Ketobacter sp. MCCC 1A13808: one gene and its partner. The protein of the gene in region 2 interacts with the protein of the main gene of each other region in a pairwise test. Links are inferred from orthologs where the notes say so. Each region holds a gene or a part of one and is shown on either strand. Other genes may lie near its edges.

Evidence for each region.
Region 1: the proteins of ybgC (region 2) and plsB interact in binary tests that used the Escherichia coli proteins (3 or more experiments, as listed by UniProt). The link is inferred for Ketobacter sp. MCCC 1A13808 from one-to-one orthologs.

The regions. Positions count from the first base shown.
Region 1 is NZ_VRKW01000005.1:55,417-71,000, reverse strand. The notes cover bases 3,970-7,082. They hold plsB (glycerol-3-phosphate 1-O-acyltransferase PlsB), read left to right. Parts: upstream 3,970-4,324; coding sequence 4,325-6,841; downstream 6,842-7,082. Other genes in these bases: FT643_RS11495 (class I SAM-dependent methyltransferase), read right to left, coding at 6,870-7,082; FT643_RS11505 (ABC transporter ATP-binding protein), read right to left, coding at 3,970-4,032. Also shown: tRNA lysidine(34) synthetase TilS, read right to left, coding at 1-333; FT643_RS11515 (GldG family protein), read right to left, coding at 401-2,368; FT643_RS11510 (ABC transporter permease), read right to left, coding at 2,381-3,115; more of FT643_RS11505, read right to left, coding at 3,115-3,969; more of FT643_RS11495, read right to left, coding at 7,083-7,655; FT643_RS11490 (hypothetical protein), read right to left, coding at 7,702-8,073; FT643_RS11485 (undecaprenyl-diphosphate phosphatase), read right to left, coding at 8,259-9,065; FT643_RS11480 (acyl-CoA thioesterase), read right to left, coding at 9,069-9,503; tRNA (adenosine(37)-N6)-threonylcarbamoyltransferase complex dimerization subunit type 1 TsaB, read right to left, coding at 9,539-10,255; FT643_RS11470 (ATP-dependent DNA helicase), read right to left, coding at 10,359-12,281; molybdenum cofactor guanylyltransferase MobA, read left to right, coding at 12,348-12,935; FT643_RS11460 (hypothetical protein), read right to left, coding at 13,036-13,800; adk (adenylate kinase), read right to left, coding at 14,376-15,026; c-type cytochrome biogenesis protein CcmI, read right to left, coding at 15,389-15,584. UniProt on the Escherichia coli protein: Catalyzes the transfer of an acyl group from acyl-ACP to glycerol-3-phosphate (G3P) to form lysophosphatidic acid (LPA). This enzyme can utilize either acyl-CoA or acyl-ACP as the fatty acyl donor.
Region 2 is NZ_VRKW01000001.1:246,870-260,250, reverse strand. What follows is about bases 1,576-4,572. They hold ybgC (tol-pal system-associated acyl-CoA thioesterase), read left to right. Parts: upstream 1,576-2,862; coding sequence 2,863-3,282; downstream 3,283-4,572. Other genes in these bases: tolA (cell envelope integrity protein TolA), read left to right, coding at 4,467-4,572; tolR (protein TolR), read left to right, coding at 4,017-4,454; tolQ (protein TolQ), read left to right, coding at 3,319-4,014; ruvB (Holliday junction branch migration DNA helicase RuvB), read left to right, coding at 1,830-2,870; ruvA (Holliday junction branch migration protein RuvA), read left to right, coding at 1,576-1,797. In the rest of the region: FT643_RS01250 (YebC/PmpR family DNA-binding transcriptional regulator), read left to right, coding at 1-24; FT643_RS01245 (hypothetical protein), read left to right, coding at 252-434; crossover junction endodeoxyribonuclease RuvC, read left to right, coding at 580-1,104; more of ruvA, read left to right, coding at 1,189-1,575; more of tolA, read left to right, coding at 4,573-5,180; Tol-Pal system beta propeller repeat protein TolB, read left to right, coding at 5,248-6,558; peptidoglycan-associated lipoprotein Pal, read left to right, coding at 6,656-7,198; tol-pal system protein YbgF, read left to right, coding at 7,218-8,042; 7-carboxy-7-deazaguanine synthase QueE, read left to right, coding at 8,094-8,738; 7-cyano-7-deazaguanine synthase QueC, read left to right, coding at 8,767-9,441; quinolinate synthase NadA, read left to right, coding at 9,936-10,967; FT643_RS01165 (M48 family metalloprotease), read right to left, coding at 10,964-12,427; FT643_RS01160 (sulfurtransferase TusA family protein), read left to right, coding at 12,643-12,873; FT643_RS01155 (AI-2E family transporter), read left to right, coding at 12,892-13,381.

The DNA of each region.
Region 1 (15,584 bases), on a different replicon or contig from region 2:
TTCGACCTGGTCGTCCCGGTGATGAGCCAGCATCAGGACAGCGCCAGTTCCTGCCTCCGAAACGTGCTTATTGAAACTCCGGTAGCGGGCGTCTCGGGCAGCTTGTTCCGGGCTGGATTGATGCAGGTCGATATCCACCGCTTCTACAATCAGAGGTACATCCCATTGTTGGCAGACCCGCTGGCAATGACGCTGCCAATCGCTGGCGTGGGATTGCAGCTGATGGTTAACGTGAATGGCTTGCAAGGCAACGTCGCCATGCTCGTTACGATCACGCCACCGGCAAAGCAAATGCAGCAGCACTGTAGAATCCATGCCGCCGCTAAAACCGATGAAAATGGTAGCAGGCTGCGGATGCGATTCCAGAGCCTGCCGGATTAGATGAATATCAATAGGCGCGTTAACCTCGTTTTCGCCGACGATAGAGGGCGATAACCACCACGATCAGCGTTAGGATAAAAGGTACAAGCGCAATATTGATCAATTTCAGTTTGAAGTCCAGGGCTTCGATATCTTTGTTCAGCTGATGCTGCACATCACGCAACTGCTTCCGAATACTGAGCTTTTTCTTGCGGAACTCTTCCAGCTGGTTTTCCACCTCCGGAGTCAGGGTAATCATTTCACCGTTCTCACCCTGTTGATTTTGCAGTGCAGTGAGTTGCTGCTCAATATTCTGCAGTTCCTGCTGCAATCCCTGTTCAACGCTCTGGAATTCCTCTTCGGCCGCCCGTCGCATCTCTTTTACCACGGTGAAGGGGCGGAAATAGCGTCCCTGACCGCGAATATCAATCAGGTCTGAACTTCCGGATAGCAGTTCCACGGTATTAAAGAAGAAATTGCCGTTATCCGCAAACGGGCTCGCAATTTGCTGGCCGAACATTTCCTGCACCTGAACCCATAAACGATCAGTAAGAACATCGGTATCGGCAACGATCACGACGTTAATCGGTTGGCCGGACTTCTGCAGGTATTCCTGTTTATTGTCCGTCACCGCTTTCACCGACTCCGCCTCCACCGGCTCTTCGGCGACATCATCGGCAATGTCTTCGGCGGCTTCGCTCCCTTGTTTGGTATCATCACCGCCTTCGCTGATTGGTACCCCCTCCGGAAACGCGGATTGGACCTCACCGGTGATTCTCACACCCATCGAGTAAACCTTGCCATCCGGGGTAAAGCCCTGCATCAACGTGAGCGGATCGTCCATTTGTACCAGCTTCGCAGCATCAATAGGCATCGCATGTTCCGAGCTGGTCATCAGGGGTTCGATTTTGGTGGTCACCCCCTCCAAGGTCGAAATGAAACCAGTGCTGGACATATGCAATGTTTCCAGCTGGCTGGTGGAGATACTATCACGCGCCAGGTTTTGGTCAGTGAGCTGTAAAATGCCCAGATGGCGAACAGGTTGACGATTCTGGCCACTGACCTGCAACGCCAACTGAGCATCGCCGATAAATTTACCCATATCGACGTTTACGCCCCAGGCATTGAACAACCGATTGAGATCTTGAGACGCCTTGTTCTCGCTCATGCGATCCAATTCAGCAAAAGGATCGACAAAAAATACCGCATGCCCCCCTCTCAATACATACTGGTCAATAGCAAACAGCGTCTCTTCACTGAGCTCTTTGGGATGGACTACCAGTAACAAGTTATAGTCTTGCACGGGGATTTCCTGCACGTCCTCAGCAACCGGCATCACCTCAAACAACTCTTTGAGTTGAGAGAAAGTAAACCAGGGTGCCGTAGGCTGGCGCGTCATCATTTCGAAGCCGCCATCGACCTGAAGCCCGGACAGCAAACCGATAACCGGTTTCTTCGTCTGACTGACCTGGTGGATCATCTTGGCAATATCGTATTCCAAAAACCGCTGACGCTCTGCCTGAAAGAAAGGGATCTGCAAAGTAGGACGTTCATTTTCTTCGGCAGTGGCACCTTCGGTTAATTCGCCGTATTGCGCCACTAAACCAAAGTAGACTGTATCCGAATTATTAATCGGAACCGCCTCCAAACCAAACGCGGCGGCGCGATCCTCATCCTCTGAAAAAGGCTCCGGATCAATCACCGTTAGCTTGATTTTTCCTTTCGAAGCCGACACGTATTCCTCAAGCAGTTCACGCACCTGTTTCGCGTAATTACGCAAACCCAGTGCTTCCCGCGTGGTGCTTTGTGAAAAGAAAAAATACAGCTCAAGGGGTTTATCCAGCTCGGAGACTATATTTTTACTGCCATCTGACAAGGTGTAGATTTGCCCTTCGGTCAGATCAACTCGGGCACCCTTAAAAATCCAATCCGTAAATAATGTGGAAAATAAAACAATCAACGCCAGGATCACCAACCCGGCACCTGAAAACCATTTGCTAATGTGCATCGTGGAGGCTCCTTAGTTAGCTTTCTTTATGTCAATCACGATTGCGGTTGCCATCAACCAGCCGCCCATCATGATGAGGAAATACAACAAATCCCTGATTTCTAGAACCCCTTTCGAAATGGAGTTGAAGTGAGACAGAAAGCTAAGTGCTGCGATGGATTCCAGCACCCAGGTGGCAAACCAGCCTGGCATCCAATCCATCACGATACTCATACCGCTCATCATCATAAAGAAGCAGACCACCACAGTAATAATAAAAGCGATAACCTGATTTTTAGTACAAGCAGAAATGCAGGAACCGACGGAAAGCAAGCTTCCGGCCATTAACCAGCTACCGATGTATCCACCAAGAATTACGCCGTTGTCCGGGTCTCCCAGGTAATTTACCGTTATCCAGATTGGAAACGTCAGTATTAACGCAATGCCGGTGAACACCCAGGCAGCCAGGAACTTACCCAGCACCATATCCGCAAGGCTCACCGGTAGCGTCATTAACAGCTCCAAAGTTCCGCTCTTCCGTTCTTCCGCCCACAACCGCATCGACAACGCAGGTACTAAAAACAGATACAACCAGGGGTGGTAATTAAAAAAGATTCTCAGATCTGCCTGCCCACTTTGAAAAAAATTGCCAAAGAAAAAAGCAAACGAACCCGCTGAAACCAGAAAAATCATAATAAACACATAGGCTAGCGGTGTAGCGAAGTAACTGGACAATTCCCGTCGGAATATGACACCTAATTGGTTCATCATGCGGCCCCCTGAGTAATGGTACGGAACACTTCATCCAGACGACCACGCTCCACATGCAGCTCGCGTACTTGCCATTGCTTTTGTTGTATTAGATCGTTAACGGCGTTAAACAAACCCGGTTTGTCATTAGGAAACACCACCAGGTTACCGCCATCGACTTCTACGCTACCCGCTTGCGGTAACCGGGCCAGCAACGATTCGGCACCCTCAGCGTCAGACAGACTCAAGGAGATAGCGCCATGATAGCGGGAACGGGCCTCAAGCTCGGCCGGTGTGCCGTCCGCCAGTATGCGCCCGCCCGAAATAATAATGGCCCGACTGCAGACAGCAGACACCTCTTCCAGAATATGCGTCGAGATAATGACAATCTTGTCTTTCGACAGATTTGCAATCAGTTCGCGCACTTCTTTTTTCTGGTTTGGATCCAGTCCGTCCGTAGGTTCATCCAGAATAAGAACTTTTGGATCGTGAATAATGGCCTGTGCCATCCCCACCCTGCGTTTGAACCCTTTGGATAAGGTGTCGATGGTTTGATCCATCACCCGATCCAGATGCAATTGCTGTTTCACCCGCTCTATTCGGCTTGCCAACTCTGCTCCCCGAAAACCCCGGATCTTGCCGATGAACTTCAGAAATTGAGCGGTGGTCATATCGCCGTAACTGGGGGCCCCTTCCGGCAAGTAACCGATGATCGCCTTGGTTTTGAGCGGGTTAACGCTGGCGTCATTTTCGAAAACCGTCACTTTGCCGGAGCTCGGCGCCATGAATCCGGTGATCATCTTCATGGTGGTGGACTTGCCGGCGCCGTTAGGGCCGAGAAAGCCCAGCACTTCTCCGGGAGCAACCCGGAAGGACAGGCCATCCACTGCCGTGAACTGGCCAAAAGATTTAGTCAGGTTGTCTATCTTTATCATGATTTTCCCTGTTTATTTTTAGTTCACACGAACCCTCGACACAGAGCCCTGGCGTGCGACCGCCGCGAACCCTGGCAGGCTCAGGGGTTTCATCGTAAAAATCGGGTGGTTGGACTACAGCTACTTAAAAAAGTTCTTAGCCCCTGATGGGTACGGATGCTACCACTGAATTCATCCCCTGTTACGGATTTATATGATAGATTTTTGCCTACACGCGGCATAGGGATTAGACTCTGCGAGTTCTGAATGGCTGCTTCCGAGCAGGCCCGGCGACTCAACATAAAGGTTTCACATGACACGATGGTTAGGATTGGATCTGCTGTTCGCATGGATTGTAAAGCAGTTTTTATATTTGATAGTGCGTACACGGGTTCAGCCAGACAATATTGAATCGCTGAATATTGATGCCGAAAAGCCGGTTTGCTATGTACTGAAGAGCGAATCCTTGTCTGATTATTTGGTCATGGACCGGGAATGTATAGCACAGGGTTTGCCTGCCCCCTCCAGCGGACTGCAGGTGGGCGGCTTTCAACATAAGCGAGCGGCGCTTTATCTTAGTGGTCAGGGCTGGGTCTGGCAGCGCAAGGAGATGATTCAGTCGCAACCCAAAAAGCTGGTCAACATGATCAAGGCCATGGAACTCGACCCCACCCTGGATGTGCAATTAGTGCCGGTGTCGTTGTTTTGGGGGCAAGCACCGGCGCGTGAAAATTCTGTATTTAAAATCCTGTTTTCGGACAACTGGCGTGTGCCCGGTTTATTCCGCAAATTGCTGATGATTATGATTCAGGGACGCAACACGGTCGTGCATTTTGACGAGCCGGTGTCGCTACGTACCGCCATGCAGGAAGGCCTGAGCCAGGAACGCACCGTGCGCAAACTGAGCCGCGTTTTCCGCACTCATTTCCGCCGCTTGCGCGAGGCCGTTATCGGCCCGGATCTTTCTCACCGGCGCATTCTGGTAAACGCACTATTGGGTATGCCTAACGTGGTGGCTGCAATTGAAGCCGAAGCGTCGCGTTCCGGGAAAAAGAACATTAAAAAAGCCCAGGCTACAGCGCGCAGTTACGCCGAAGAAATTGCCGCAGACTATTCGCACGCGGTGATTCGTATTTATTACCTGGTGTTAACCTGGTTGTGGAATAAATTATACAACGGTGTTTCTGTTACCGGTATTGATCGTCTCAAAAAGGTCGCCACCAATAATGAAGTTATCTACGTGCCCTGCCACAGGAGCCATATTGACTATTTGCTGATGTCCTACCTCCTGTTTCGCAACCGCATGGTGCCACCGCACATAGCGGCCGGTGTGAATCTGAACATGCCGGTAGTGGGTCCCATTCTGCGTCGGGGTGGAGCCTTTTTTCTACGCCGTAGTTTCAAAGGCAACCGGCTTTACACGGCCGTATTCAATGAATACCTGAATATGACATTTGATCGTGGGTTTTCTGTAGAATACTTTATAGAAGGCGGACGCAGCCGCACTGGGCGGCTGCTAGCGCCAAGACCGGGCATGCTTTCCATGACCGTGCGCAGTTTCCTCCGCACACAGCGCCGGAATTTTGTGTTCGTGCCCGTGCACGTGAGTTATGAAAAAGTGTTGGAAGCCGGCACCTACCTGGGTGAGCTTTACGGCAAAGAAAAACAACAGGAATCCATTTTCGGAATTTTGCGTACTTTGCGTAAAATCCGCGGCACTTTTGGGCAAGTCTACGTCAATTTCGGCGATCCGATTCACCTTAATGATCATCTTACCGAAATTGAGCCGGACTGGAAAAAAGCAGACTACAACGACAACAAACCACCGCCCTGGGTCAGCACAGCCGTCGATCAGCTCGGCACCCAAATCATCACCGAAATTAATAATGCTGCGGTGATCAATCCCATCAACCTGCTGAGCCTGGTTTTGCTCTCCACCCCAAAGCAAGCTATGGATGAAAAAGCCCTGGCCACACAACTGGATTTTTGTCTCGCCTATCTCCGAAAATCCCCCTACAGCAATGAGGTTGTGGTCCCGGAGATTGACGGCAACGGAATTATCGCTTACTGCGACACGTTAGAAGTGTATATCCGTCAGAAACACCCCCTGGGAGACGTCATACGTTTCACCGACGAAAAATCCCTCTTAATGACCTACTATCGTAACAACATCATTCATGTGTTCGCGGTCATTTCCCTGGTTGCTTGTCTGGTGCTGAATAACCGGCGCCTGCAACGCGCAGTCCTGTATAAACAGATTCAGCAATTGTACCTTTTTCTGCAATCCGAACTGTTCATCCACTGGAAAGCGGACGATATACCCGGAGTCGTAGACCAATGCGTCGCCGTGTTGGTGGAATACGGATATTTAATCGCCGATGCTGAAGAAGTCTGGGCACCGGATTCCCGCACCACCGAATTCATGCATCTGACCATTCTGGCCAATACGACACATCAGACATTGGAACGCTTTTTCATCACAGTTGAAATATTGATTAAGGCGGGCTCAGGAAAGCTGCATCGATCTCAGCTCGAGAATGCTTGCACGATGCTGGCTCAGCGTATGTCACTATTGCATACCTTGAGCGGGCCTGAGTTTTCCGATAAATCACTATTCCGTAATTTTATCCAGGCCCTGATAAAAAACGATATTATCAACGTTGGAGACAACGGAAATCTGGTATTTGGTGATCCTCTGCTACGTTCCTACGAGGATGCTCATTCACTGTTAGGTGAGGATACCCGACAGAGCATTCAGCAAATAGCCGAAATGGATCTGGAGAAAGAAATCGACGAAGCGTCGACAAATAAAACCAAAGAAAAAGCATAGCCGCGGAACTTAGGCGACCACTCGGTGCTCAGACCGGATAAACGTCCATGCGGCTACTCTTACCCAGAATTTGGTAACCTGGTTTCATGGCCGCCATTAGCGCCCCGGATTTGCGCGGACGCTTCACTACTACCCGCTTTTTGGCTGCATTGATGGCCAGTGTCAACAGTGACTCAGCATCTATATCGTCTCCCACCACGTCGCGAAAGATGCGCATTTCTTTTTTTACTAATGCAGGTTTGGATCGCTCCGGAAACATCGGGTCCAGGTAGACCACATCAGGACGTGCCAGCTCATCGCCCGCTGCCAATAAATCCGACAACAGGCTGAAAGCCGATATGGGTTTCACGGTAATGCGCCGGGCCACCGGGGCTCCAGCCTCTGAGTCCAACGCGCGATCCAGGCCATCGGCAAGCAACGCCGCGATGGCCGGTTGTCGCTCACAACTGATCACACTGTAACCCGCAGCGGCCAGAATAAAACTATCACGACCCAAACCTGCCGTGGCATCCACCACTGTTAAGCGGTCTTTGCTCCGCCCTGCCACCGCTTTCACGATCATTTCATGCTGAGCCCGCTGAAATCGAAACCCGGTTTTGCCGTGCAGAAAATCAACTGCGATCGGCAACCCCAATTCGGGGTTCAAGGAGCGCAACTGAATTTGACCTTCTCGCCACTCCAGCACCGCTTTCAGCTCTTCTTCCTGTACACCCTCCTGCGACCAATATTCATCAAAATGGGAAACCGGTAAACCCAACTGCTTTATTCGTTGACGCATTTCCGGATGATCCACAGCAATCCAAGTACGGCTCAAAGGGCTCCCCTTATTATAACTATCGGTGTGACTGGCTTAGAGGGTCTTACACGAACAGGTCGATGGTTCCCAGAAACTCACCACTGCCCTGGGCTTCACGGCTCATCTGTTGGGTGGTAGTGTACGTGTGCATCGCCGTTTGCCTGGAGGGTGGCAGGTGTTCACCGGTGGACGCAGGGTATATCCGGTGCAAATGTTGACTGGCTTGGTTTTGGTTGATCGCCACCACAGGGGCTTGCTCGATCACCTGGCGATTGGCCTGGCTGGTTTCTGTGGTCGGCTCTATTGGGGCATTGTTCTGCTGTGGGCCTGGCGGGCGCCGGACACGCTCAAGCTGCTGCGCAGCAGTCCGCTGGTTATCGCTTTCGCGCAAACCGGTTCTGGCGTAGGTCTGTATTGGGCCTGAGCTGATTTTCATGTGTGCATATCATTCGCGAACATTACTGAAACCCGATTAGTATAGCCTCTGTTTACCGGGTGTTAAACGTCGAAACACGGGATTCAATAAGGTGAAGTTTGCCACGGGGCCGAGCCGTAACCCGACAACACTAATTAGGTAAGCTTCGTTTAGTGAGGGCCGTGACTACCGAGCTTAGGGTTTTACTAATTTAAGCCCACAAACGCAAATAAAAATGCACCCAACGCCAACCGGTAAATTACGAACGGCAGCATGCCAATACTTTCCACCAACCTCATAAAAACGTGGATACACAAAAAAGCGCTTACCGCAGAAGCAACGACACCCAGGGCCATAATATCCCAGGGCACCGGGCTATGACCGCCCGCCAGCTTTACGGTTTCCAGGGAGCCGGCGGCCACAATTATCGGGATCGACAACAACATGGAAAATCGCGCAGACGCTACCCGGCTAAAGCCGAGGAACAGTGCCGCTGTGATTGTTATGCCACTGCGGGAGGTTCCTGGAATCAAAGCCAGAGCTTGCGCACAACCAATGAGAAACGCAAAATTCCAGGTGATCTTTTCGACGCTTAATTCACCTTTGCCCGCTTTATCCGATGCCCACAATAACAATCCAAAAAACACCGTCGTACAAGCTATAACGAAACTGGAGCGCAGGTGATCTTCAATAAAATCACTGAATAGACCACCAAAAATCACCGCCGGCACAGTTGCGATTCCCACCGCTAACGCGAGATGCATATCCTGATTCATTTTGCGACTGGTGACCGAATCCCAACTGCCCACCACCATCCGCTTAAGATCCACATAAAAATAAACGACCACCGCAAGCAGCGTGCCCAGATGCACAGCTACGTCGAATGCCTGCCCCTGGTCAGGCCACCCCAGAATCTGGGAAGGCAGAATCAGATGAGCAGAACTGGAAACGGGAAGAAACTCCGTCAAGCCTTGGATAACAGCAAGCACCAGTGCTTGAAATACATTGTCCATTCGTTATTCCTTTGCAGTAATGATATAACCGTTGGCAAACTCAGCAGGCATTCGCTTGGGTTTACCTGAATCTATAGCAACACACACCCATTTAGTATAACCGCGCAATACCGTCACTCCATCCGCAGGCCGAACCAGCTGATAGCGGCGAACCAGCGACAGTTTTTTGTCGTTTTCCATGATCCAGGTACCCATCACCAGACGGTCACCGCAAAAGGTAGCGGCCAGATAATCCACCTCATGGCGATGTGCCACCATTGCCCTGTTGAGCTCGGTGTATTTTTCCCAGTTCAGGCCTAACGCTTGTGAGTGCCCCCAAGCGGCTTCTTCGAGCCAGCTCACGTACACCACGTTATTGGTATGCCCCATAATATCGATATGTTCATCTTTCACTTCGATTTCGCGCACATAGGTGGGCGTTCCATAATCCCAGCTCAGGCCGTCGATGTCAGATGGTTTCATACATTGTCCTGTTATTTTCCTGGTGGCATCGGCTTTGCGGCCACATTATTACGCAGGTAAACCGGCACCACCTGCGTCGCGTCTACCGTATGACCTTGCCGCCATTGCGTTTGAGCCAGACATAAAAGATCCGTTGCGTGCGGTAACATCGCGGCATCGGTCTTCACAGGCAGGCTACCGGTTGACTCTATTTGTTGCTGATAGATCCAGCCGCCACCCACACCATAAGCAGGCACTGCCAAGGTACCCGGTTGCACCTGGTGCGGCACACAAACCTGTTCCTCGCCCACTGCAATGACGTCACCGAACCCGGATACGTGAAAACATCCCCAATACACCTCCCCCATACGGGCATCCAGCGCTGCCATGATGGATTTCCAGCCATGCACCCGATAGCCCTGATGCGCCAATACGGCGAGAGTTGAAATCGGCACTACCGGCAGATCAGCGCCCAATGCCAACCCTTGCACCACACCAGCGGCAATACGCAGACCGGTGAACGAGCCGGGGCCCCGCGCAAACGCTATGGCATCCAGTTGTTTCAGGCTGATCCCTGCATCGCTAAGCAGCCCGTCCACCATCGGCAACACCCACTCTGCATGCTTGCGTGGTTCATCAGTATAGCGGTGGCGTGTTTCAGACCCGTAACTCAATGCGACCGAGCACGCGTCTGACGAAGTATCAATAGCCAATATTGAGCCTTCGGCAGCCTGCGTCGTGTTATGCATATTGATCTGGGTCCTGGCTTGTGGCATGGAAGAATCAAAAATTCGTCGACTGATTCAGAAGCTGCGCATTATCTCAGGTTTCGACATAGCTGAAAAACCCTGATTAGGTATTTACGCCATTAATCTGGTGCGCTTCGAGAAACGCTATCGCTTCTGCTAAGGATTCCACTCTGGCCATATCCGGTAACGCAGCAAGGAAGCGGCCTCCGTAGGCTTTACGCAACAGCCGACGATCCCCCACCACCACCAGCCCATCATCGTCCGGTGCCCGCAGCAAACGCCCTACTCCCTGGCGCAGACGCGTAATGGCCTGGGGCACGGCGAAATCATTAAACCAATGACGCTGCTGCTGGCGGGCCATATGCCGCCACGCCAAATTCATCAAATCATCCGGTGGTGAAAAAGGTAGCTTATCAATTGCCACGCATCGCAACGCAGGCCCCTGAATATCGATTCCCTCCCAGAAGCTTCCGGTCGCCAACAACAGGCTATTCTGATCCTGTCGGAATTGCTGCAACAATTGCTGCCGGTTGGATTCCGGTTCGTACACCAGGATGGTCCGCTCGGTTCTACCCCGCAGCAGCTCAGCGCAAACCTGCAACGCCTTATGGCTTGAGAACAACAACAACATGCCACCTTGCACTTGAGTGGCCAGCTCCAGCAAGGTATCTGTCCAGGCAGAATAGAAGTGCTCATTTGCAGGATCCGGCAACGATTCCGGCACCCAAAGCCGGGCCTGTTTGCGATAATCCATGGCGCCCTTAAACCGGTACTCATCCATCTCCGGCAACATAAGCGACCGCTTTACGAAATCAAATTTATCGCCCACTGCCAGGGTCGCGGACAGAAACACCCAGCTGATATGAGATGTTCGCAACCCTGTGAAAGGTGTATTTAATCGTGCCGCCAATACCCGCATCCAGTTTCCTGAGCGCTCGCAATAGAGCAAACCAGACTCTTCAATGGTACGGCTTAGCATCGATACCCACAAAGTGAGTTGGGCGAGGTACTCTTTGATATTGGCCACAGACCCCTGAATGTGTTCCAGGTACTGTTGTAGGGGCCGCATGATATCAAGCAGAGGTTGCACACTGCGTGAGGACACCGCCAACAAATCCTGGCTCTCGAAGGCCGGCGACAATTGGGTTTCAATTTGTTGCCAAACCCGCCCCAACTGGTCCAGTCGCTGCGTCAACTCACTAAACAGGCGGAGCTCATCGCCCAACTGACGGCGCAACTTGGTCAACCAGCGTTGCAAACGGTAACCGTCAATCATTTCCATATTGTGGCGCACCAGCATATCCGGTAACTGATGGGCTTCATCCACGATCACCGCAGCTGCTTCTGGTAACAACGCCCCCAAACCTTTATCAAATAGTTGCTGATCGCTGAGCAGCAAACTGTGATTAATCAGCAGTAACTCTGATTCAGCCGCTTTACTGCGAGCACGCTGGAAAAAGCAATGGTCGAACCAGGCGCAGGCTTTACCCAGACAGTGATCGGCGCTGACACTGATGAGCCGTCGTAGCGGCGTTAGTTTTTCCTGCGCAGCGGGGGGTAGAGTTTGTAAATCCCCACTGCGGGTCTGCAGCCGCCATTGGTTTATGTGATCCCAAACCTCCAATAGCAAGGGATGGCCGGTCTCCAGGGATTGCTGGATTTTATGATTACACAAATAATTGTCACAGCCTTTCAAAACCTGCATCGATTTTGACTGTGGTAACATGAGTTGCAGTTTCTGATACTCCCCCCACCACAAGTGGTCCTGTAACGTCCGGTTGCCTACCGATAGAATTATTTTGTCGGGAGAGGTCATTGCCGCCAACAGATAGCCCAGGGTTTTACCGGTGCCGGTGGGGGCCTCGATCAGCATGGAACGTCGTTCTGAAATCGCTCGCTCTACCTGCTGTGATAACCCAAGTTGTTCTTCGCGTGATTGGTATCCCGGCCAGAGCTGCGCAAGCTCACCTGCCTCGGACAATAACTTTGTTACCAGAGAGGAATCAGCGGATCGGTGGGGGTTCATGGCAACTCAGTTATAATCGGAAATCAAAACAGATTGAACGGGAATGTACCACACTCGGAGTCAACAATGGCAAAAACGGTTCATCCTGCGGTGAGCGCAATTATACTGGCAGGAGGAGAAGGACGGAGGATGGGTGGCGAGGATAAAGGCTGGCTGGACCTGAATGGTGTACCGTTAATCCGGCATGTTATTGATCGAGTCCGACCCCAGGTGAGCGACATCGTCATCAGCGCCAACCGCAACCTGCAACGCTACCACAGCTTGCCGTTTCCTATTATTCAGGACAGCACGCCCTACCTGGGGCCGTTGGGTGGAATTGCTGCCTGCCTGAAACACATTACAACGGAATACGCTCTTGTTATTCCCACCGATGCCCCGCTCGTTCCACAGGATTTGGTGACACAGCTTTATAACCACGCGCCTGCGCCTCTGGTGCTTTGCCGCGACTCGGAACGCTTGCAACCCTTGTTCGGGCTGTATCACCGCTCTCTTGCAGACTCGATAGATCAATTTCTCTTGCGGGGTGAGCGTAAGTTAGGGCTGTGGTGTAAACAACATCACCCGCTGATTGTCACCATTGGTGACAATCAGGTGTTTACAAACCTGAATTCCCCTGAAGATATCGCAAAATTTGAGAAAAATTGTCACAACTGAAGGTTAACAGCCATTCCATTGTTACCAACCTTGCTGAGTTGGCAAAAAAAAGCCCCTGAAAGGGGCTTTTTATAACGCAAAAAATCAGTCTGAAAACTGATTATGCTTTTTTAGGACGACCACGAGTTGATTTCTTGGCTGCAGTCCGCTTAGCAGGCGCTTTTTTCGCAGCTGTTTTCTTGGCTGGACCACGCTTCTTAGCAGGTGCTTTTTTCGCTGCTGGACGCTTGGCCGGAGTCGTTTTTTTCGCTACACGCTTCTTGGCTACGCGTCTTTTTGGCTTGGCAGCTGCTTTTTTCGCGATTGCTTTCTTCTTAGCAGCGGCTTTTTTCGCTGCCGCTTTTGCTTTCGCCGTTTCTTTCTTCTCTTTCGCCTTCACTTTCTTGGCATCAGCCGTTGAACGGGCTTTCTTCCAGCGTGCTTCGAAGGCTGCAATTGCCTTACTCATGTCTGCATCAGCACGTGCCGCCAACGAATCAGCAAAATCTTTGATCGTTGAGGCAGCTTTTTGCTCTGCTTCAGCGATTGAGGCTTCAACTTTAGCAACGGTGCTTGCAACTTTGGCGTTACGCAGTGCTTCGCGCTTCGCTTTCAGCTGCTCTGCCGCTTTAGCCGAGGCTCGTTTTGCAGATTCTGCAGAACGCTGTGCCATTTTAGTACCGGCTTTTTTAGCTGCATTGGTTTTGGCCTGGGCATCTTTCTTAGCTGCCGCGGCTTTCTTGGTTAGGTCATTTACTTCAGTTTGGGCTTTAGTTAATGCTGCCTCTGCTTTTTCAAGCATCGGGTTAGCAGAAACTGCTGCTGCTTTTGGTGCTGCTTTGCGTGCAGGACGCTTTTTAGCAGCCGCTCTTTTTGCTCTTGCCATGATTCTGTCTCCTCAGCTATGGCATATTTCGGACACACACATTTAGTACTACTTGTAAATGTGCTTAAGAAAAAGTAGCACAAAAAAAATGCATGTGATACATACACATGGCAATATTATTTAATAATTAATTTATTTCCAGCTTTAACCCCCCTTTTTTTAAAAAATCCCCCACTTTTTTTCAATTTCATTCAATTTTCATCGGCTTTTTAATCTTTCGGCACTGACAATATTCTTTTTTATGCTTTTCCGGCCGGGTAACTTTTTGAGTTTAATTATTCTGTTTCAGGAAACGCCAGCCAATTGAGCATTCCGTTTTTTAATTTTTGCGGGTGGCCGATGAAGTTTCCAGAGCAATAATTCAATCCGAGACAATTCAATCTGAGCTTTTGTAAAACCACGAAGTCCAATCTTGAAGCTCGCTTTAAATTATAATTTCTGGCGCGTCTTCGCCACCTTGTTCCAACGTAAATAAGCCCTTATAAATCCAAATCTGGACAAAAAAAAAGACACCTCAAGGTGTCTTTTCCTCTGCTCCGATCTGGTAACAATTTATCGGAATAACTGAATCCGGACTATTTAATCGAAGCCATGACTGCTGCCGTGATGTCTTCCACCGATCCAACACCCTCTACCCGACTGTATTTTGTGTTTGCAGTGCCCTCAGCCGCCAGATTTTTATAAAAATCCACAAGCGGTGCTGTTTGACTGTGATAAACATCCAGGCGCTTACGGACAGTGTCTTCTTTATCGTCGTCCCGCTGCACTAAGTCTTCCCCGGTAGCATCGTCTTTGCCTTCAACCTTAGGCGGATTATAAGTGACATGATAAACACGTCCTGAGCCCGGATGAACGCGGCGACCACTTAAACGCTTAACGATTTCTTCGTCCTTAACCGCAATTTCCAAAACATGATCAATTTCGATTCCCGCCGCTTGCAACGCCTCGGCCTGGGGAATAGTGCGGGGGAATCCATCAAACAAAAACCCATTCTGACAATCGGCTTCCCGAATTCGCTCTTTAACCAAACCAATAATAATCTCATCGGAAACCAGCTGCCCTGCATCCATTACTTTTTTAGCTGCTAGTCCAAGCTCGGTCCCTGCTTTTACGGCCGCGCGTAACATATCGCCAGTCGATATCTGAGGTATGCCGAATTTTTCCGTGATGTATTGGGCCTGGGTTCCTTTTCCAGCGCCTGGGGCACCTAATAAAATGATACGCATCGAGATTGACTCCATAGTAGGTTGTATAAAACAGGGCACGGCGCGATTAAGCCTAAATCACAAACGGAAATCGCTGCAAAATTCAGATTAGTATTCTCTACTTTCGCATTATTGTTGTGGCAGGAAAACACGCATTCAGAGTATGCGGTACACCTTATTTATTGGCCTTGCCTGAAACGTTAAATTAATTAAATGTTGTCCACCGCCAGGGGAGTACACTGACATTACCGGCGTAGAAAAGAATCGCCAAACATACACATGAAAAGGCTGCGATACAAGCCCACCCCTACTCTGCACCTAAACCTTTGTTTTTAAAAGCCTCAAAAGAATTTCTTACACTCTATTGACAGGCCCTATTCTGGCTAAGGCATGCGATTTTCGATGCGCAGCGACGCGGATTGTGCACCGGATTTGAGCTCCAGAACCTGCGTTGGTCCCACCCAGTCCCCGGATTGGGGGATCGCATTACCCGTTGGCGAGATACGCGCCTGCACAACCACCTTATCAAATTTGGACAACGTCATTGTGGGGGTCATCGCATTTTCATCGCTCAGAACG
Region 2 (13,381 bases):
CTGATGCAGCAGATGGAGAGCTGACAGCCGCCGTCAACCGCCCGTGCCCCGTTCAGATCAATTATGCGTGCTCCCCCTTTTCTAAGTTCAGGCCGCCGATTCGATTTCGCGGCCTCACTCGTTCGATGCAAAATTAAGCTGCTAAAATGGTAATATTTCATAACCCGGTGCTCGGGCATTCACTAATATATTCATAACGTATCAAATTAAAGCGGATCGCTTTGCTTGGAAAAGCCGGAGTGTAATACAAAATGAAGTTAACCCATGCCATTGTGTTTGGTCTGCTCGCTGCCCTGGTATTGGTAGCCGTGATATCGTTCCGGTCGCAGGCGCAACTGGAATGGATTGCAGATCACGGTATGCTCATGATTGTGGCGATCGGCGTGGTCGGGCTTGTAGGTGCCCGTCAGAAAGCGCCTGCCAGTATCCAATAGTGAACGTTTTTCGGCGGCCTTTCTCGAGTGCCGTTTCTTTTATCTTTGAAGCATAAACTTATGAAATTAGTACAAATTAGGGATGACTCCTGCTTCATTGCTGCTAGACTAGTCTGCATTATATTGAACTATAGGGCTGTCATCAGTGTCGATTGTGCTTGGTATCGATCCTGGTTCTCGTGTCACCGGTTATGGCGTCATTTGCTCGCAAGGCTCGCAACTCACCTACATTGATAGCGGCTGTATACGCACCGAAGCGGCAGAGAATCTGAGTGAAAAACTGGATCTTATTTACCGCGGAATCTCCCAGATAATTCAATTGCACTCGCCCCAGGAAGTGGGGGTTGAGCAAGTATTCATGGCACGCAATGCCGATTCTGCCTTAAAATTAGGTCAGGCGAGGGGCGCTGCCATCGTCGCATGTACTTACCAAAAGCTTCCCGTGTACGAATACTCCGCGCGCCAGGTAAAGCAGTCTGTGGTTGGAACCGGTGCAGCGGATAAAACACAGGTTCAGGTTATGATCTGCCACTTACTAAACCTTACTAAAACGCCTCAGTCCGACGCAGCGGATGCGCTGGGTGTGGCCGTATGTCACACGCACATGACTCAAGGTCTCATAAAGTTGGCAGGAGCCAAGAAAATCCGCAGAGGTCGAGTTAGGCGCTGATAGCCTCGCCAGAGCCGGCGCTTCGCAACCAGCCTCGTTGACGAACTAAACGAACTACTATTAATAGGTAGCTTAAAACAGAATATGATCGGTCGTATTAAAGGCACCATAATCGAAAAGCAAGCCCCGCTACTTTTAGTCGATGTGAGCGGTGTTGGATATGAGCTGGAAGCGCCGATGACCACCTTTTACCAATTGCCTGAAATAGGAAGTGAAGTGCTACTGCATACTCACTTTGTTGTCAGGGAAGATGCCCAGCTGTTATTCGGGTTCTTCAGCAAATCCGAACGGGCGTTGTTTCGGGTATTAATCAAGGTAAATGGAGTTGGCCCTAAGATGGCATTAGCGATCCTATCCGGCATTGAAAGCGCTGAATTTGTGCGCTGCGTGCAGGATCACGATATAAACACCCTGGTAAAATTGCCAGGTGTGGGCAAAAAAACCGCTGAGCGTTTAGTAATTGAAATGCAGGACAAACTCAAAGAATTCAGCGAATTCCAGATGCAACCGACATTGACGCCGGTCACCGGCATTATAAGAACCCCTCGTGTAGAGATAACCGACGCAGAAAGCGCGTTGATTGCACTGGGTTATAAACCCCAGGAAGCAGCCAAAGCAATTGCAGCTCTGGAAACGGAAGGGTTAAAAAGCGAAGACATCATTCGGCAAGCACTCAAACGAATGGTGAACTAGTCTGCAACAAAATAGGATTCCTGACTCAGACTATGATCGAATCAGATCGATTGATTTCGCCGGTACCTGAACCGGACGATGCACATGACCGCGCCATCAGGCCGGGAACCCTGGCGGAATATACCGGCCAGGCAGCGGTGCGCGAGCAAATGGAAATTTTTATTTCTGCTGCCAAAGGTCGGCAGGAAGCGCTCGACCATACATTAATTTTCGGGCCTCCCGGCTTAGGTAAAACCACGTTGGCGAATATCATCGCCAACGAAATGGGAGGTAGTCTGAAAAGTACGTCTGGTCCGGTATTGGAGCGTGCGGGAGATCTGGCCGCCATGCTTACCAATCTTGAGCATGGCGATGTGCTGTTCGTGGACGAGATACATCGTTTAAGCCCGGTGGTGGAAGAAATACTCTATCCGGCGATGGAAGATTATCAGCTAGACATAATGATAGGCGAAGGGCCTGCGGCCCGCTCTATTAAGATCGATTTACCACCATTTACCCTGGTGGGCGCGACTACTCGGGCCGGATTGCTTACGTCACCGTTAAGGGATCGTTTTGGGATTGTGCAGCGTCTCGAATTTTATTCAGTGGACGAACTCGCCAAAATCGTTAATCGCTCCGCTGGCATTCTCGGGTTGGCTATGGAGCATCAGGGTGCAGTGGAAATCGCCAGGCGCAGCCGTGGTACGCCAAGGATTGCTAACAGGCTATTACGCCGAGTGCGGGATTATGCCGAAGTAAAAAGTGATGGTCGGATTACGGCGGATGTTGCCGCCCGCGCGCTGGATATGCTGAAGGTAGATTGCCATGGTTTCGACACGATGGATCGCCGTTTACTTCTGACCATCATGGAAAAGTTTGATGGTGGCCCGGTGGGAGTTGAAAACCTGGCTGCGGCAATCAGTGAAGAAGCCGGAACACTCGAAGATGTCGTTGAACCCTATTTGATACAGCAGGGATTCATCATGCGCACCCCTCGCGGGCGTGTTGCTACTCGCCAGGCCTATCTGCATTTTGGTCTCAAGCCGCCGGCATCAATGAATGCGAACAGCGGAGACCTGTTTCAGGATGAGTGAATTTTTCATCAGATCACGGGTCTACATCGAAGACACAGATGCCGGTGGTATCGTCTATTATGTAAATTATCTGAAGTTTATGGAGCGTGCTCGTACAGAGTTATTACGCACTTTGGGCTCACAATTCGGCGATCTCAGGCAAAACAGGCTGCAATACGTCGTGCATAGCCTGGACGCCCGCTATATAAAACCAGCCTTGATGGATGACGAATTGGTGATTACCGCCAGCGTGCAAAAATTGGGGCGTGCCTACATAGAGTTTCATCAACAGGTAAAACGAGACGATGAAGTAATATGTGATGCTTGCATAAAAGTCGCTTGCGTCGATACTGAACAACTTAAACCGGTTGCTATTCCGGAATCATTAGCGAATCAATTTAAAGCGTTTAAACTTAACGCAGAAGCCAAATAACAAGATCCCAGAAGGAGATAGACCAACGTGGAAAACATGTCTGTGTTGAGCCTGATAATCAATGCCTCGATTGTAGTGCAGCTGGTTATGCTCATTTTATTTTCACTCTCCTTGATTTCCTGGTACATGATCTGGCAAAGGCAATCCATTTTGTCCAAAACGAAGCGCGCACTGAATGATTTTGAGGAGCGGTTCTGGTCCGGCATCGATTTGTCCAGATTATTTGTCCAAGTCAATACCGAACCGAACGATTACAGTGGCGAAGAAAATATTTTTCGTGCCGGGTTTAAAGAATTTGCCCGTTTGAGGAAAGGCTCCACCAGTGATGCCGAGTCGGTAATGGCGGGCACTGAAAGGTCGATGCGGGTAGCCTTGTTGCGCGAGCAGCAAAAGCTGGAAATGCACTTGCCTTTTTTGGCCACCGTGGGATCAACCAGCCCGTACATCGGTTTGTTCGGCACGGTGTGGGGGATTATGCACTCCTTTCTGGCTCTGGCAAACGAAAACCAAGCGACGCTTTCTCTCGTCGCTCCCGGTATTGCCGAAGCACTGATTGCCACTGCAATCGGTTTGTTCGCGGCCATTCCTGCGGTAATTGGCTATAACCGATTCTCATCATCGGTCGATTCCCTTCTGCACAGTTACGAGACATTTATGGACGAGTTTTCCAGCATACTGCATCGTAAGGCGCATTCATCGGATGCTGATCTCAAGGGCAACGCAGGAATCTGATTATGTCCACAAAGCGCACAACTGTTCGGCGAAAGCCAATATCCGATATCAACGTTGTTCCCTATATCGACGTCATGCTGGTGTTGCTGGTTGTGTTCATGATTACAGCTCCGATGATGACAGCGGGCGTAAAAGTGGATCTCCCGGATGCCGATGCTGAACCGTTGGTGTTACCCAAAAACGAGCAGTTTGTGATTGTTTCAGTTAACCAGAATGGGCAATACTTTTTAAGCGTTGATGAAGAGAACCAGCAACCCAAGCCTTTGCCGGACATCATTAAAGCGGTATCCGACATTAAACGGGCAAAGCCGGACACGCCGGTGTTAATGGAGGGGGACGAACGGGTTGCTTATGGGTTGGTGATGCGGATGATGATCGGGTTGCAACAAGCCGGGGTCAATGATGTTGGCTTGGTTACCGAAAGCGGTTTGAAGGAGTAGTTCTTGTCCTTTGTGAAGGTGGATCCGGCAGCTCTGGTCAAGGCAGTTTTAGTGCATGCTATGGTGTTGGCGTTGTTGTTTTTCAATTGGCCCAGCAGCGACGAGATAATAAAAAGCAAACCACTGCCCAAACACGTGACAGCAGTGGTGGTTGAAAAACCTAAACCTAAAGTGCAGCCAGCACCGAAGCCGAAAGTTGCGCCAAAACCGAAACCGGAGCCAAAACCGAAACCAAAACCGAAACCGGAGCCAAAACCGAAACCAGAGCCCAAGCCAGAGCCCAAGCCAGAGCCCAAGCCAGAGCCCAAGCCAGAGCCGCCTCAGGAACAGTTGGATTCGTTTAGTGATATTTTAAAGCAGGAAATGGAGTCGATCGAAAAAGACCAGCCTGCGACACCGGCGAATAACCAGGACCAATCCGCTCAGGAAATGGATGAAATTCTTCAGTACAAGGGGCTGATCCAACAAACCGTGCAACGGTATTGGCGTCGCCCACCAGGTGCAAGAAACGATATGACCGTGGTATTGGATATACAGTTGTTACCCGGTGGCGAACTTAAATCGGTGCGGATTGAAGATTCCAGCGGCAACCAGGCGTTCGATAATTCGGCAATGTTGGCGGTGCAAAGTGCGGGTAGGTTCAGTGTGCCTCCGGACCCCAAATTATTTGATCGCCATTTCAGAGCGTTTAAAATGCGATTTAAACCTGGGGATTTGAGATACTAGCTTTCATCTGGCTCAACTGCCGATGGATGTATTGTTTAAGACTAACCAGCAAATGCTGAGAGAGTGTATGAAGCGTTTATCAATAGTAAATCTTGTTGTTCTTATGAGTGTCTTAACGCTCTTTTCCATATCGGCGCGAGCAGAGCTGATAATTGAAATAACCGAGGGCGTGACTGATGCCACCTCAATAGCGGTTGTTCCGTTTGCCTGGAGTGGAAACAGGCTACCGGAAGACGTAGCGCAAATCGTGTCTGCGGACCTGCACCGCTCGGGGCAGTTCGCGCCGCTGGACCGATCCCGGATGCTGAGTCTGCCGACCGACGAAAGTCAGGTTTTCTACCGTGATTGGCAATCCAAAAGCAACGGTGCCGAATATCTGGTTATTGGAAAAATGTCTTCTACCAGCGACGGCAAATATCGGGTCGATTATCAGCTTTTCGACATATTCCAAAAGAAAATGGTGAAAAAATGGTACGTAAGCGGCGACGACCTGCGTGCCATGGCGCACTACATCAGCGATACACTTTATAAAGAGTTAACCGGTGTGCGCGGCGCGTTCTCTACTAAGATGGTGTATGTCACCATGGAATATTTGCAGGAAGCGGGTAAAAGGGTGCAGCGGTATCGCCTTTATCTGGCCGATGTTGATGGCCACAATGAGCGCATAATGTTGGAATCAAGCGAGCCGATTCTTTCACCGAGCTGGGCGCCGAACGGACGACACATTACCTATGTTTCGTTTGAAACAACGAGACCAGCAATCTATATCATGGACACGAAAACCCGAAAATCCCAGAAAATCACTGGTTTTGCGGGATTAAATGGCGCGCCGAGATTCTCGCCGGACGGGAAAAGTTTGGCCATGGTCTTGTCAAAGGACGGCAATCCGGAAATCTATACAATGAATTTGACGACAGGAAAAGTGAAGCGGATTACCAACCACTACGCTATCGATACAGAACCGGCTTGGTCCCCGGATGGAGAGAGTTTGATATATACCTCCGAGCGGGGCGGGTCGCCACAAATATATCGACAATATCTTGATTCCGGAAAGGTTGAGCGCTTAACATTCGAAGGCAGTTACAATGCGCGACCGGTTTTAACACCGGACGGCCGGTTTTTGGCGATGGTGCATCGTTCCAACGGAATATTTCACATCGCAGTGCAGGATTTAGTGAGAGGGACTTTTAATGTGCTGACAGAAACCGATTTGGATGAATCTCCCAGTATTGCTCCGAATGCCAGTATGATCATTTACGCAACGACGGATAAAGGAAGCGGGGTGTTGGCTGCGGTTTCCCTGGATGGAAGAGTGAAAGTTAAGCTGCCGTCCAGAACCGGAGATGTAAGGGAGCCTGCCTGGTCGCCATTTATGTAAAAAAAAAGTTGTTTGTTATTGATTTGTTGTAATATTGTTTAAAATGTTTAATCGAACCACTACTATTTGTCTGGTGTTCCTCTGTTAGGAGTTATATATGTCCATGTTCAATCGTAACTACATTTTGGCCCTGATCGCTGCATTCGCAATTTCAGCTTGTAGCTCAACCCCCGAAGATACGACCGATGATTTATCCTCGGCAGCGTCACAAGAAGATTACTCAGATTCTGATAGCCAAGTAGACGGCGGAGCAATGGGTAGCGGTGAGTACGCAGCAGAGGAAGCGACCGACCCCGCACTAGAAGAAAGAGTTGTATACTTCGATTTCGATAAAGCCAGTATTCGTCCTGATGCCATCGCCACTTTGCAGGCGCACGCCTCGTACCTGTCCAGCACGCCAGCAGCGCGTTTGCGGGTGGAAGGTCATGCTGATGAGCGCGGCACCCGCGAATACAATATGGCATTAGGCGAGCGTCGAGCGAAGGCAGCAGCCAGTTTCCTGGCAGCCAATGGCGCATCAGCCTCGCAACTTGAAATCATCAGTTACGGTGAAGAGCGTCCAATTGCTCTGGGGCATGATGATGGTTCCTGGTCTCAGAATCGTCGTGCTGAATTGAAATACACCGCTGAAGCCCCATAAGCGCCACGCAGAGTATTAAATGCAGAAAGCTTTCGTATTGTTTCTACTATCTACGGTCACCGCTGTTGCGGTGGCCGTTCCTCCCTATGAGCCATTACCGGGTTCAGCCAGCGCTCAGGTGCAAACCAACACCGACAAAACCAGGTCGGCCGGTTCCGGCTCTCAAAGTGGTTCGGGTAATGGTTCAGGGCTGGGTTATAAGTCCGCAGTGGATTCCGGTTCGGAATCCACCGGTGGTCCTACGTTAAATACCGGCTCAAATTGGGAGACGTATTCGCAGATTCAGCAAATGCAGCAAGAACTTCAGGAAGTTCGCGGCATGGTTGAAGAATTGAACCATCAAATCAAACTTATGCAAAAGCAGGGTCGCGAGCGTTATTTGGACCTGGATATGCGCATCAACAAGTTGGGAGGAGAGTCTTCTGATCCTGATTCCTCCGCAAGGAGGGGCAATTCCGTCCCAAAGATGGATGACAAAGAGCTATATGAGCATACCAGCTCTTTGCGTAAACAAGGCAAGTACGATGAGGCCATTTCGGGTTTCCATCAATTGCTCAGTCAATCACCAAAAGGGATGTATGCTCCCTACGCCGAGTATTGGTTGGGTGAGCTTTACATGGTGTCAAAACCTGCCAGTATCGAAAAGTCCAAGCGGCATTTTATCAACCTTCTTGCAGGCTATCCGGGGCATGTGAAAGTACCGGACGCCATGTTTAAATTGGGTAAATTGTATGCAGGGCAAGGCGAAACCGGCAAAGCGAAAAGTGTTCTGAGCGAGCTGGTTAATAAATATCCTGATAAATCCGCGGCAAAATTGGCGAAGGATTTGTTAAAAACCCTGTAAAGCGGTTGAACCTTCAGTTAAGATTGCGCGTTTTCCGTTCTGGGTATCAGCGTGTCGCAACTCCGTATCACCGAAATATTCTATTCTCTGCAAGGCGAAGCCCGAACCATTGGGCTACCGACCGTGTTCGTACGCCTCACCGGTTGCCCTCTCAGATGTCAATATTGTGATACCGAATACGCCTTTTCAGGCGGCGAAATGCGCTCATTACAGCAGATTCTTGATCAGGTGAACTCCTATAGCCCCCGGTATGTGACTGTTACGGGCGGCGAACCGTTGGCGCAACCGAATTGTATTCCGTTATTGTCTCAGTTGTGCGATCTGGGTTTGGAGGTTTCTCTGGAAACCAGTGGTGCGCTGGACGTGAGTGAAGTCGATTCCCGGGTTAGTATCGTGCTTGATCTAAAAACGCCGGGCTCCGGTGAAATGCATCGCAACCTGTATTCCAATCTTGAACATCTGAAGCCAAAAGATCAGATCAAATTTGTCATCTGTGGCCGCCAGGATTACCAATGGGCCAAAATGCAGTTGAGCCAATTGAAATTGGACTTGCTAGTGGGGGACGTGCTGTTTTCGCCCAGCCATCAGGCAATCGAACCCGCTGATCTGGCTAATTGGATTGTCGAAGACAACTTGCCCGTTCGTTTCCAATTGCAACTACACAAGATTTTATGGGCTGACCAGCCGGGGTATTAGACCGGTTTTCAGGAGGCATCAGACTGATATGACTGCAAAAAAAGCCGTTGTTTTGTTATCCGGTGGGCTGGATTCTGCCACTTGCCTGGCCATAGCGAGCTCTCAGGGGTACGATTGTTATGCAATGAGTTTCGATTACGGGCAGCGACATGAATCGGAGCTTGCGGCTGCGCTGCGGGTAGTCGGTGCATTGGGTGCAAAAGATTTCAAAACTATTCGTATCAATATGGGCGATATTGGAGGGTCTGCGCTAACGGACAGTAACATCGCTGTCCCCGAGCTGCCAACCGAGGGTATTCCGGTGACCTATGTACCTGCCCGTAATACCGTATTTTTATCCCTGGCGTTAGGTTGGGCGGAGGTGTTGGATGCCGATGCAATATTTATCGGCGTTAACGCGGTGGATTATTCCGGTTATCCGGATTGTCGTCCTGAGTTTATAGCCGCATTCGAACACTTGTCCAACGTCGCGACCAAAAAAGGAGTGGAGGGCAGGCCTCTGATTATTAAAGCGCCCCTGCTCACTCTGTCGAAGGGCGAAATAATCCGCAAGGGTATTGAGCTTGGGGTGGATTACAGCCTGACGGTTTCATGCTACCAGGCGGACCACAATGGGCTTGCCTGCGGTCGCTGTGATAGTTGCCGTTTACGAAGCGAGGGATTTAAGCAGGCTGGCGTGACGGATCCTACACAGTACCAGTAGCGGACGGCCAAACTCCGGGATTGTGACAGTAAAAGCAAAATCGTAATTATTTCAGGCGTTTTGGGCCATTTTAGAGCAAAAAACACACTGCAGCAAAAAAGATGATAGAAATCAAGGCCATAAAATTGAAAAAAAGCCTTGTGATTTAATTTCTAACCAGTAATATACGCATCCGTCGAAGGGTCGTTAGCTCAGTTGGTAGAGCAGTTGGCTTTTAACCAATTGGTCGCTGGTTCGAATCCAGCACGACCCACCATATTAAAAACAGCATTGAAACCGCACCGGTTGCAGAGAAAGCAAACCATCAGTGCGGTTTTTTTGTTTTAGCGCCTGGCAGCTACCCGCCGGTATCCAGGCTTGAAAGAAGCGAGCTCGGCCACCATATAACTAGCCAGTATCACATGCTCGCGGGTTGCAGTAGAATGAGCGCCGGAACACCAAGAATCTAACTACCCTGGGTATTAGCAGTAAGCGCGCTTCAAGAGGTCGAATTCATGAATACCACGGTTACGGATATTGTTAGGGATCACCTGGATGGCAGCCATCTTCAAAGCAAGCTGTCTGATGCCGAGAAGCTAGACTACCGCAATCAGATTAAGGTCTTGTTGAAACAGCAAAATGCGGTGTTGGTCGCTCACTATTACACCGACCCTGATCTGCAATCTCTGGCTGAAGAGACTGGGGGTTGCGTTTCTGACTCCCTTGAAATGGCACGTTTCGGTAAGCAGCACCCGGCAACGACTCTGGTAGTGGCCGGTGTTAAATTTATGGGTGAAACCGCTAAAATCCTGAGTCCCGAGAAAACAGTACTGATGCCCACCCTGGAAGCAACCTGCTCCCTCGACCTCGGTTGTCCTGTGGACGAATTCAGTGCCTTTTGCGATGAGCATCCCGATCGCGAGGTGGTGGTCTATGCCAATACCTCGGCGGCGGTGAAAGCCAGGTCGGACTGGGTTGTTACCTCAAGTATCGCTTTGGAGCTGGTTGAGCATCTACACAACCAGGGTAAGAAAATCCTTTGGGCGCCGGATAAACACTTGGGTGCTTACGTTCAGCGTGAAACGGGGGCTGACGTGTTGCTCTGGGATAGCGCTTGTATAGTTCACGATGAGTTTAAAGCGAAAGGCCTTCAGGACTTGAAAAAGGTTTATCCGGATGCCGCTGTTCTTGTACACCCGGAATCACCGGAGTCGGTAGTGAACCTGGCTGATGTGGTGGGATCCACCTCTCAGCTGATACAGGCCGCTCAGAAAATGGAAAACAGCACGTTCATCGTTGCAACGGACCGAGGCATTTTCTATAAAATGCAGCAGCAGGCACCCGGTAAACTGCTTATTGAAGCGCCTACCGGAGGTAACGGTGCAACATGCCGTTCTTGTGCTCACTGCCCGTGGATGGCAATGAATGCACTGGATAATCTTACGCTGGAGCTGAAAAATCACAGTAACGAAGTGCATGTGGATGCAGCCTTGATTGAGCAGGCAATGATTCCGTTGAATCGTATGCTGGATTTTGCGAAGCGCTAGAATTCCATATCGCGCATGGAATTCTCCATCTCGGCAATGCGCTCGGTTATTCTTGCTGTCATCTGAAAGTTTTCTCTGGCCAGGGGGAGGGCATAACGTAATTGCTCAACGGCCCGTTGCACATGCCCATAGAGAAAGTAATATTCTGCTTTGGACTGGTAAACCCCGAGGCGGTCTTTGGCTTTACCCTGAGCTTCTGCCAGCATGAACCACAGTATGGGCCAGGTTTCATGCAAGGTAATTTGTTCGCGCAGAATTTTAATGGACTGATCGGTCTGGCCTCTGTGTGTTAAGGCGTCTGCATAGTGGAGGCTCAATGCGTAGTTCTGGGGTGAATAACCAAGCCCTTCTTCCAGCACTTTGATTGCCTCCGGGTAACGGCCCGCTTTATTGAGTATCTCGGCCTGGGTTGCGATATAGGTAATGCGCTGCGGCCGTCGCTTCAGAAGCTCAGCCATATTCTGAAGGGCTTTGTCCAGTTGGTTGGTTTTCATATATGCGCACGCCAAACCGTATTCATTCACTTCCAGAAATTGCTTACTGTCCGCTTTTTGTTTTTCAAGATCATTGATCATGGCGTTGCCGTCTCTGGCAAAATCCACTTCCACCCGCACTTTCATCAAACTGAACTCAAGTGAGTTGGCCGAGTCCTGTGCCGGGTATTTTGCTGCTCTGCTTCGGGCGTCCGTGATGCGGGATTCGGTGACGGGATGCGTCAGCAGGAATTCCGGAGGCAAATCACCATAGAAGCGCATGCTACGTTGTAAGGATTCGAAAAAGTCAGCCATGGCGGCCGGATTCATACCGGCATTCACCAGCGTTTGCATACCTACACGATCGGCTTCTTGCTCGTTGGAGCGACTGAACCTCAGCTGCGAATCAATCGAGGCAGCCTGCGTTGTGGCCAGTGCCGCCATACCCGCGTCAGCACCGGCGGTGGCGGCCAGTACGACGCTGGCCAGTAGGGCCGCCATGCTGGCCCAGGACGTTTGCTGGGAGTGTTCCAGTCCACGCGCAAAATGACGTTGACTCAGGTGGGCGAGTTCGTGGGCGATGACACCTGCTAACTCGTCCTCCGTGCGCGCGTTCATCAGCAATCCGCCGTTCAGTCCCATGACGCCACCGGGAGCTGCGAAAGCATTAATGGCGGGGCTGTTAAGCACGATCAGTTCGATATTTGGCTGGTCCAGGTCGCTGGACGACGCTAAGTGGTATACCAGTGTATTCAGGTAATTGTGCACCAGGGGGTCATGAATGACGGGGGCTTGCGAACGGAGTTGTCTCAGCCAGGCGCGACCCAGCCGGTACTCCTGTTCCGGGCTGATAATGGCCGAGCTGGCATCACCCAGAGAGGGTAACGTGTTGCTGGCGGTAGCATAAGCGCGGGACAGGGACGAAGAACACAAGCTTAAAATCAAAATCAGCCTGGTTGCCAGCATCAATCTATACTGCAAGTTCATATTCAATTTCTAGCGTTCGCCGTCCCGGAATCTGGAAGATTAGACAAAAGCTTTTTGATAAAGTTTTCGCCGGATTAGGATTAGGTTACTCTTATCTTATTAGGGTAGCAGATGCAGAATATCAGACCTAGCCATATATGGTGATCGGAGATTGTCTGTAACATTAGGGTCAATGCTTGTATAGTGACGGCCCCTTCAAACTGTGAGCAGGTGAGATGGACGCGGTGCCGGATCTGGACGCGCGGGGAATGAATTGCCCGCTGCCGTTATTGAAATTGAAGCAACGACTAAACCAAATGGAAGTGGGTGACCGGATTCACGTCAAAACCACCGATCCCGGCTCGGTCAGGGATTTCGCTGCCTTTGCTCAACAGGTCGGTCACATCATTCACGAACAAGATCACCGGAACGGTGAGTATTTGTTTTTAATTGAAAAATTAGCTTAGGGCTTTTCAGTACCATCTATGTTTCAGATTTTTAGTGACTGGTATAAAGAATATTTTTCCAATCGAGAAGCGGTCGTTTTAATTCTGTTGCTTGCGGTCGGCTTAACCATCGTTGTGACAATGGGTTCAATTTTAGCGCCTGTTCTCACCGCCATTGTGTTGGCGTACCTGTTGCAGGGCATGATCAGTTTCCTGGTCAGCAAGAAAGTGCCCTGGTTTGCTTCCCTGCTTTTCACTTATGTGTTGTTCCTGGCGGCGCAGGTTTCCTTGCTGTTTGTGCTGGTGCCTCTGGCCTGGGGCCAGTTAGTCCGTTTGTTCAATGATCAGGTGCCCAGAATGCTATATGAGGCGAACCTGTTTCTGAATATGTTGCCGCAGCGTTATCCGGAACTGGTCTCGGAGCAGTGGGTGAAAGAGATCAGCACCCTGACCTCCACTACGTTGAAAAGCCTGGGAGAATCCGTGCTGACCTTTTCAGTATCGAGCATTCCCAACCTGATGGGTATAC